DNA from 3 places in the Maridesulfovibrio sp. genome. Region 3 is predicted to be linked to each of the others. Evidence: riboswitches for the same ligand, from Rfam matches in the RefSeq annotation. Region 3 holds a riboswitch; each other region holds the start of a gene.
What was found. Region 3 has a riboswitch for cobalamin ahead of ACKU35_RS05025 (ribonucleoside triphosphate reductase). Riboswitches for the same ligand answer to the same signal wherever they lie in the genome.

Region 1: it holds a riboswitch for cobalamin, as region 3 does, so the genes downstream of both, metE (5-methyltetrahydropteroyltriglutamate--homocysteine S-methyltransferase) here and ACKU35_RS05025 (ribonucleoside triphosphate reductase) in region 3, are expected to answer to the same signal.
Region 2: it holds a riboswitch for cobalamin, as region 3 does, so the genes downstream of both, ACKU35_RS16255 (sirohydrochlorin cobaltochelatase) here and ACKU35_RS05025 (ribonucleoside triphosphate reductase) in region 3, are expected to answer to the same signal.

What each region holds. Positions count from the first base shown of each region.
Region 1 is NZ_OY780933.1:49,294-52,540, reverse strand. It holds gene ACKU35_RS00295 (glycosyltransferase) at 1-146, opposite strand, end outside; gene ACKU35_RS00290 (PilZ domain-containing protein) at 206-556, opposite strand; gene ACKU35_RS00285 (DUF4136 domain-containing protein) at 902-1,477, shown strand; cobalamin riboswitch at 1,652-1,852, shown strand; gene metE (5-methyltetrahydropteroyltriglutamate--homocysteine S-methyltransferase) at 1,930-3,247, shown strand, end outside.
Region 2 is NZ_OY780933.1:3,626,274-3,629,520, forward strand. It holds gene ACKU35_RS16250 (iron ABC transporter permease) at 1-941, opposite strand, end outside; gene ACKU35_RS16255 (sirohydrochlorin cobaltochelatase) at 992-1,894, opposite strand; cobalamin riboswitch at 1,999-2,202, opposite strand; gene ACKU35_RS16260 (MATE family efflux transporter) at 2,228-3,247, opposite strand, start outside.
Region 3 is NZ_OY780933.1:1,119,038-1,122,284, forward strand. It holds gene ACKU35_RS05015 (sulfite exporter TauE/SafE family protein) at 1-354, shown strand, start outside; gene ACKU35_RS05020 (MarR family transcriptional regulator) at 369-779, shown strand; cobalamin riboswitch at 1,107-1,266, shown strand; gene ACKU35_RS05025 (ribonucleoside triphosphate reductase) at 1,494-3,247, shown strand, end outside.

The DNA.
Region 1 (3,247 bases), 1.1 Mb from region 3:
CCGGTTTTTTCCACAATATCGTCCCAGGTGAACACCTGCTGTCCCTGAATGGGGATGTGGATGGTCTTATAACCCAGCCGGTCCATACCTGAACGGAAGAAAATGTTACCGACCCAAGCGATTATTTTGGTATCTTTATTGTTCACAACGGAAAAGATACCAATTTATCAAATTATTTGGAAGAGGGGGAAGGGGGGCAAAAAGCCTACTTCATCATATCGGCAAGGGTGTTGGTATCGATGTCGAGGGCAGGGGTGAATTTAACTCCGAAAAGTGAATCCTTCTGCCAGACTGTCACAGCTTTTTGACTGCTCAGAAATCCGATACTGTCGTTAAATATGCATCCACGAAAGAAAATTTCATCATCCTGATTAATGCTGTCGGTATCCATTTCGCAGTTAAGGCTGAACTTCATCCCCTGCGGCGAAATATCCAGAATAGTGATATCCATGTCTTGGTCTGATGAACTTGCCGCAACATCACATTGCCGGAAAAAGCTGTTTATGGAATCAAGATCTAATCTTGCCTGTCTACGTCTATCTGATAATTTGTTCATAATGTACCTCCCCCGCAAGATGAAACAATATGATTCAAAAAAAATAAAGTGAATTATTTTTTTTATACCATTTTGATGTTCGCAGTGTCTTTGTCCTGTTAAAATGGTCTGCTTGAAATTGTTATTTGCTTGATTTTTGTGTGTATGAGTAAATTGGTTACGGACATGCTTGCATGGTTTATTCTTTCGAGCTGAGCAAGGCAAATTCGCCGTGTGTGGTTTTTGTTTTAATTCTTGGCTAAAGCCGCTAAAAAAGTTAAATGGTTAGGCTACAGGGAATTGTAATAAAGAGTTTAATGCGGCTTTCCGTTTCAGGAGGGGCGTGACCAATAAGGTCGGGAGATTATGGTGAGGAAGTTAGTTGTTGTTTTTGCTTTGCTCGGAATGATGCTTTCCGGTTGCGTATATGTGAATATGGATGTCGAGAACAAACCTGCTGAAGGAACAGATCTCAGTAATTTGAAAACTTTTACTTTTAAGCAGAAAAGTAAGTCGAGACAAGATCTTGAAGCCGATCTGCTTAATACAGCCAAGGCTGATCTTGAGGCCAAAGGGTTTCGCTATGATCCTGCGTCTCCCGATTTTGTAGTAGTGGTAAATTTCGGCTCCAAGGCTTTTATGGAAAGGGGAGTCACCTACAAGAGGGAAGCCTACGAGTATGACTACATCAGTAAAACCAATTCTGAAATCGGTATCGTGAAAGATGCCGATGCTCCAAGAGTTGATAATACTGTACGGGTTTATTTTATGAGTCCCGAGAATGAGGGAATAAAAACCTTTCTCTGGCGTGGCACTGCATCAAGCAAGGACCGTGAAGGGCTCGATATTGTAGGGCGGTGTCTGGTTAAAGGCGCTCTGATGAAATTCCCGGCAGCCACCGGAAAATTCAGTGTAAAGCTTAATGTTAAGGATTGTGACTAGGTATCATACTAGATCCGCGACTTAAGCGGCGATTATCTGCATGGTTTTAAAAGCTGTGAGGTTTCCTCACAGCTTTTTTTTGTGCGGCCATAATTTTGCGGCTTCAGTTTTGCTTGTGAATTCTATTTGCTCTTGACTTCGTGGCTGATGACTGGCATCTAGTTATCACTATATAACAATATTTTTATATATAGAAGTTGACTTATGAACGCTGCAGGAAACGGAAGACGGTGAAAATCCGTCGCAGGCGCGCTGCTGTAACCGGTTAAAATAAGTTGAATGGTTGCGGACCACTATTAATAAATGGGAAGGGCCGCTGCCGTGCGTCAAAACCTACCGGAAGCCAGAAGACGTCCTGCAGGACGAAGTGGCCTAGCCTCGCGAACAGGTTAGGATAACAGGGGTTTTAAATCCCGCCGCTTAAAGCGGTCACTGAAATCATGGAGAATATTATGCTGACGCACACTTTAGGCTATCCCAGAATGGGAAGTAACCGTGAACTTAAGAAAAAATTGGAATCTTACTGGAGGGGCGAGGCAGGACAGGATGATCTTGCACTAACCGCTCGAAAGTTGCGTGCTTTGCACTGGGAAAATCAGGAAAAAGCGGGAGTGGATTTAGTACCAGTCGGTGATTTTTCTTACTATGATCATATGCTTGATAATGCTGTAAGGTTTGGTGTTATCCCGGAGAGATATAATATCTCAGGCGGTAGAGCTTCGCTTGACGATTATTTTAGAATGGCTCGTGGTGAATCCGGTGAGAACGGTGTAGCAGCCATGGAGATGACCAAGTGGTTCGATACCAACTATCATTATATTGTCCCTGAGTTTAGCCGGAACCAGAAATTTTCCTTGGCAGATGACTCTTTGCTTTTACAGGTGGAGGAGGCTGTCCGGCTAGGACATCAGGTAAAGGCTGTACTTCCGGGGCCGTTAACTTTTCTGCTGCTCGGTAAATGCGCTGACAAAGAGTTTGACCGTTTGGATCTACTGGAAAATTTACTCCCTGCATATGTGGAACTGATTAGGAATCTTTCCCATAAATGTGAATGGATTCAGTTTGATGAGCCTGTACTGGCTCTTGACCTGCAGGAAGATGTGCGCAGGCTTTTCAGTCCTGTCTACCGCACTTTTAAAGAGGCCGCTGCCAATACTAAAATAATGGTAGCCGTTTATTTTGGTGGATTGGGCGAGAATCTTGAAACAGCGGCAGTATTACCTGTGGACGGTCTTCATGTTGATTTGGTTCGAGGGGCACAGGATCTTGAACCGCTGCTGAAGAAACTTGCCGATAATTTAAGTCTTTCTCTCGGAGTTGTGGACGGAAGAAATATCTGGCGGGCAGACCTTGATAAAGCGGTGAGCCATGTAAAGAGCGCAGTGGTTGAGCTCGGTGAAGATCGGGTTCTGGTTGCTCCTTCCTGCTCGCTACTGCACGTTCCATTTGATCTTGAATTGGAGACAGCATTGGATGCCGAGATAAAATCGTGGATGGCTTTTGCCCGGCAAAAATGTACTGAAATCAGGGTTGTTGCTGATGCCGCGGCAGGGCTGGATGCCGAAGAAAAGTTGGCTGAGAATCGTATGATTCTTGAAGGACGTAAAAGCAGCCACCGGGTAAACAATCCCGAACTCGCCAAAAGAGTGTCCGCGCTTAAGCCTGAAGATTTTCGCCGTGATTCCGTTTATGAACGGCGTTCAGAAATTCAGCGCGAACTCGGTTTCCCTTTGCTGCCCACAACTACCATAGGCTCTTTTCCGCAAACTC
Region 2 (3,247 bases), 1.7 Mb from region 3:
GCGATGACATCGGACCAAACCAGCAGCAACCCACCCAGCAGGGATGATGAAACGAGCAGCGGCCTGTGCTCCGCGCCTTGAAACATACGCACCAGATGAGGAACAATCAGCCCTACGAAGCCGATAATCCCGGACACAGCCACCGCCGCTCCGGTCAAAAGACCGGACCCGACAAGCAAGGCCATACGAACTCTGGAAACATCCATGCCCAGATGACGCGCCTGAGTCTCCCCCAGCGAAAGAATATCAAGCTCCCGGGAATAATAAACCAGCGGAATCATCCCCGCGACAAAATACGGCAGAAAAAGCTGAACATGACTCCATCCACGACCTTGAAAACTGCCCATAATCCAAAAGACTATGGAAGTTACGGAATCCTCATCAAGGGACTTGAGCAGTGAAATCAAAGCAGACAGAAAAGTAGCCACTACAATGCCGGCCAGAACCATGGTTTCACGACGCAATCTTCCGCCTATACGGCCCAGCATGAGCACCGCACCGAGAGCTGCCATCGCTCCGCCAAGGGCGGCAAGCGGCAGGAACATATTCCCGAACCTGCTCCAGAGCTGCGCACCTAGTATGGTGGAACCGGAAAAGATAGCCAGACTGGCTCCGAAAGCAGCGCCGCTACTCACTCCTAGAGTAAACGGATCGGCCAACGGGTTACGCAGAATTCCCTGATAAACAGTCCCGGCCACAGCAAGCGACATGCCCACCAGAAATGACAGGCAGACCCGGCTCAGCCGCAGATCTATGATGATAAAAGACAGAGCCTTTTCGACCTTCACGGCTCCGATTCCAAGGGCAGAGTTAAAAACCGCCAGAACCTGCGCAGGTTCGGCATTGTAAGCCCCGAAAAGACAGGCGGCAAAAATGGAAACAGGCACAAGCACAGCAAGGATTATTACAGCCTGTGTCCTCCTATTGCCTGAAAATTCCATAATTACCACCTGTTTTAATTAATAATTAACCGAGACAAAGGTCACCGGGTCTAATGATCACCAAGATGTTTGAAAGCAACTTTAAGGTGGTCAACCCAGATGTCCACAACCTGAGGGAATTCAGCGGACCCTTTCAATACGGGAACACATTTGTAGCCCTGCTTGGTCAGCTCTGATTTCCATGAATCATCTTCATCTCCGGCCATATCGTTACGGGCATGGTCACCGGCAACGGACATGTAAGGCATGAGGTAGACTTTTTTGGCTTTACTTTTCTTGAGCAGTTTTTTTACATCATCAAGGGTAGGAGTACCTTCAACCGTACCTACAAATATCATAGGATCAACTTTTGAGAAATAATCCTGAGAAGCGGGGTAGTAGATGTTCGCGGCATGCGGGGTGCCGTGTCCCATGAGCACTACAGCATCCTTGGCCTTACGATCCTTGGGAATATTGGCGATTATTGCTTTCACTGTGCGCTGCATGTCTTCATTGGAGTAAAGCAGGGGCTTACCTACAGTGACTTTGCTTATGCCTTTGGGCATTCCTTCAAAAGCTTTCACTGTTTCGGAAATTCCGCAGAACTCTTCACCGGGAATTGTATGCAGGGACTGCACGGCAACATGGGTGAAACCTTCTTCCATCATTTTGGTCATAGCCATAGCCGGGGAATCGATATTACGGCCTTCTTTTGCCAGAATCCCCCTGATAATAGCGGATGAATAGGCCCAACGGACAGGAACACCGGGAAAAGCCTTTTTAACAGCCTTGTCGATGGCGTCAAAAGAAGCATGGGCCTGCGGCATACTGGAACCGAAAGCAGCGAGCAGTATACCTTTTTTAACAGGTTTAGCTTCACCGTGACCGGCCAGAGCTAGTGAAGGAATCAGAAGAAAACAAACCAGAAGAAATGCGGGGATGAACTTGGATTTGTCCCCAAAACGGTACTGCATAGCAGTCTCCTTAAATTTGGGGGGCTTTGGGAATAGGAAAGCACGCAGGTACGTACATGCGCAACTGTTTCTGATAGATAAAAGCCCCGTTATCCGTCAGAATAAACATTGATTTGCACCTGGGCAGGTCTTCCGACTCGTCCCACTTTACCCGGCCTTCCCGAAAATAAATTCAGTGGCACGCATAACCGGACAAGGTCCGGTCTAACGGGGTTAAGCAACTCAGGACTCACGGCGGCGGGTCCGTCCCCGACTTTCACGGGGTTCCCTATTAAGCTCGCGAGAGCGCCTCAGGCAAGGGCTTGATATGATTGTTAACTCATATTGTCAATATCAGTTTAAAGCTAGCGGCCCATTCCCGATCCCCGGCCAGATACGGATCATGCCGAACAGAGCCCGTAAACTGGTCCACAATCCGGCCACTATCCAGATCCAGAAGAGCATATGCTGTGGTTGAAGCCAATCAACGACAACAAGAACACCGGAACTTATAAGAACAGCCGCGAGCATGGCGTTACGCAAATAGCGAAAATCACCGGTTCCGAGATGAATTCCGTCTGTGGCAAAGGAAAGCGAATTTATGGGCTGTAAAAAAGTGACCGCCAACCATGCGGGAGCAAAAACAGAGGCAGCTTCCTCCGGTACCAGCAGCCATTCAACGGGCTGCTTTCCAATATACATTATGATGGTCAGCAAAATCCCGGTACCGAAACTCCATTTGCAGACGAGTGCGGCAACCTTCCGAGCCGTTAAACGTTCCGCACGACCAACAAAATAGCCAACCAGTGATTGGCCGCTGATAGCGAACGCATCCAGAAAAAGAGCCAGAAAAACATAAAATTGGCGGATAGCCTGATGCGCTGCGCCGGATTCAGCTCCGGCCTTGGTCGCAAAGCGGGTACAAAGCAGCAGAAATAAACAGACGCACCCGGTACGCACAAACATATCTCCGCCGATAACAAACAGCCTGCGGGCATCCGCAATTCTGAACCCGGTATTGAAGCCATAATGTTTGCGAACTACCAACACCGCCCAGACTGCGCCTATCCACTGGCTGACAGCACTAGCCAGCGCTGCTCCTCCTACGCCCATCTCCGGGAAAGGTCCCGTACCGAAAACAAGACACCAGTCGAGCACAACATTGATGAGGTTCATGCCCACGGCAATCCAAAGCGGGGAACTCATATCCTGATATCCGCGCAAAGATCCGAAACAGGCCAGAACCACCAACACAGCCGGAGCGCCCAGCAGCCGATAGCGCATGTAATCTACAGCCAGATCCCGAACACTGTTTTCGCCGCCCATTAATGACGCTATATTGCTCAAAAAAGGATAAACGAAAAGAATCAGAGC
Region 3 (3,247 bases):
CACCACGACCACAGGCATAGTTGTTCATGTTCTCATAATTCAAAGAAATCGTTGCGCAGCATTACCTCGTGGGGGCTGTTTTCGATAGGGTTTGTGAACATGATTGTTCCTTGCCCCACGGTTGCTATCATGTATAAGTACGCACTTGATTCCGGCAGTATCATAAAAGGAACGGCGGTCTTCGCCAGTTACGCTGTGGGTACGGCTATTGTCCTTGCTGCTGTGATTTATGCTATTTACCGGGCGGCATCATTTGTTCGTACTCTGGAGCAGGGCTGGGTGGAACCGCTGGTCATGCGTACTGCGGGAGTCATGACTATCTGTTTTGCGATCTATAGCTATACAAACATATAAAAGACGAGGCTGATGTGCTCGACAAGCTTAACCATGCTGTTATCGAATTTTATGAGAAGCTCTCATCATGGGAACATGATGTTGTTCGGGAAAAGGGGCTGACTCTGCCCCAGATGCATACCCTTGAAGTGCTTGGTATCCATAAAGCTATGCGCATGAAGGAACTGGCCCAGCACATGGGCATTACTACCGGTACATTGACTGTGCTGGTGGATCGGCTGGAGGACAAAGATTTCGTCTTCCGCAAGCCCCATCAGACAGACCGCCGTTCTATTCTTGTTGAATTGACGGAAGAAGGGCAGAAAATGTTCATGGAACACGACAGACTGCATCTGCGGCTTACGGAAGAACTGACTTCAGAGTTTTCAGAAGAGGAAAAAGCTATTTTGCTCGGCTGTATAGATAAAATGAATGCCACTTTTTGATCATTGCTTTTTGTTTATCTTTACGAACATTTTATGAACATATGTGGAAAAGGTTTGTTCGTATGCTCATAATCAAAAACAAGCTGTTCTTGCAAAAGATCAAAAAAATATTTCGTTTTGAAAATTATGCCCGGTAATTTTTTTGCTACAGATTCAGATAATTTTATCTCTAAATCAGCATGTTAAATGGTTTTGAACATGCTGTGAACAATTGTGGAAAACTCGTGTTCCATAAGTTTTAAGGCAAGCCGGACAAGGGCTGACGGGTGATCCATTAAGAAAAAGTCTAGAGAGCCTTGACGATTGTTTCGAGTCTGGTAGACTGTTTTTGTCGTTATCACTTCAGGAGTTCATTTCCGCTTTCTGAGCATTATCGAAATGAATCTTACGGGAACCCGGTTTGAATCCGGGGCGGTTCTGCCGCTGTCAGGGAAGCCTTATGGGTGTACCCCGAGCCAGCACCCCGGCCTGAAGCATACCTGTCCATCGCGGCAGGTTGGTTCAAACTGACCGGAAGATTATTGCTTTTGATGATTCTCCGGTTTCAAAGTCCTGCGGGATGCGCCTACCGGGCCTCCTGCTCCTAAATGCCACACCACCATAAGACACGGTCCATCCGTGGGCTTGCAATCTGGGGAGGTTGCAGACTTTTCTGCGCTCTTTTTTCGGCGCAGGCGGTGATGTGTGCGGACAAAATTTTTATCAGGTAATTAAATGCCCAAACAAATTCTCAAACGTGACGGATGTCTCGAGTCCTGGTCTACAGAACGTATTTCTGAAGCTATTTTTAAAGCTCTCAAAGCCAGCGGAATTAAAGATCCCCTGCTGAGTAAACGTCTCGGCCGCAAGGTTGAGCAGAAACTGGCTGACGTTGATGTCCCTGAACAGGAAATGGTTCAGGATATGGTTCAGCTGGTACTCATGGAAAATCGTCTCTATTCTGTTGCCGAACGCTACATCATTTACCGTGAAAAGCGTCGCGAGCTGCGCCGTCAGGATGAAACATACCTCGATATCGCCGGTACCATTGAAAGTTATCTCGACCGGTCCGACTGGCGGGTGAACGAAAACTCCAACATGGGGCACTCCTTTCAGGGACTGATGCTGCACATGTCAGGAGCTGTTCAGGCCCGTTACTGCCTGGAAAAATATCCTGAAGAAATCAGGCTGGCCCACGAGCACGGCTATTTTCATATTCATGACCTTTCCTTCGGCCTTGCAGGATACTGCGCCGGCTGGTCACTGCGTGACCTGCTGCTGGACGGTTTCGGCCTCAAGGGCCGTTGTTCTTCCGGTCCTGCCAAGCATTTTGATTCCGTAACCGGTCAGATGGTTAACTTCCTCGGCACCCTGCAGAATGAATGGGCTGGTGCTCAGGCATTTAACAACGTCGATACCTATCTTGCGCCTTTCGTCCGTTATGACGGTCTGGATTACGATCGCGTAAAACAGATCGTGCAGAAGCTGATTTTCAACCTGAATACCACCTCCCGCTGGGGCGGTCAGAGTCCGTTTACCAACTTCACTTTTGATCTGGTTCCGCCCAAGCATATCGCCAGCGAACCGGTAATCATCGGCGGTGAATTTCAGGATTCTACATACGGTGAATATGAAGCAGAAATGGAAATGATCAACCGTGCCTTCGTCGAAATCATGCTTGAAGGTGATTCTGACGGCCGTATCTTCTCCTTTCCTATTCCTACATACAACGTCACCCCGGACTTTCCGTGGGAAAGCGAAGTGGGTGAACTTCTGCTGCAGATGACCGCCAAGTACGGCGCTCCTTACTTCCAGAACTTCATCAACTCCGACCTCAATCCTGAAGACGTGCGTTCCATGTGCTGCCGTCTCCAGATGGACCTGCGTGAGATTCGCAAGAAGACCGGCGGTCTTTTCGGAGCAGGTGACCTGACCGGTTCCATCGGTGTTGTTACCCTGAATCTGCCCAAGCTTGCATATCTCGCACAGGGTGAGGAAGATTTTCTTGATCTGATCTCCGAATATGCGACTCTGGCCAAGGATTCTCTGGAGTACAAACGTAAGCTTGTTTCCGCCAACTTTGAGAACGGCATGTTCCCGTTCTCTCAGCGTTACCTGAAGAACGGTTTCAAGGGACATTTCTCAACCATCGGTCTGATTGGTGGTAACGAAGCCTGCCACAATCTGCTTGGTAAAGGCATCGATACCCCTTCAGGATCACGCCTGATGCAGAGAGTTCTGCACCACCTGCGCGACCTGACCGTTGAGTTTCAGGAAGAAACCGAAAACCTCTTCAACCTTGAAGCCACTCCGGGTGAAGGTACCTGCTACCGTCTGGCAAAAATTGATAAGAATCTCTATGCCGATATCTATACTTCCGGCGACAAGACTCCTTATTACACTAACTCCACCCTGCTGCCGGTCGGTTCTACCGAAGACGTAGTCTACGCGCTGGAACACCAGAACGATTTGCAGACCCTTTACAATGG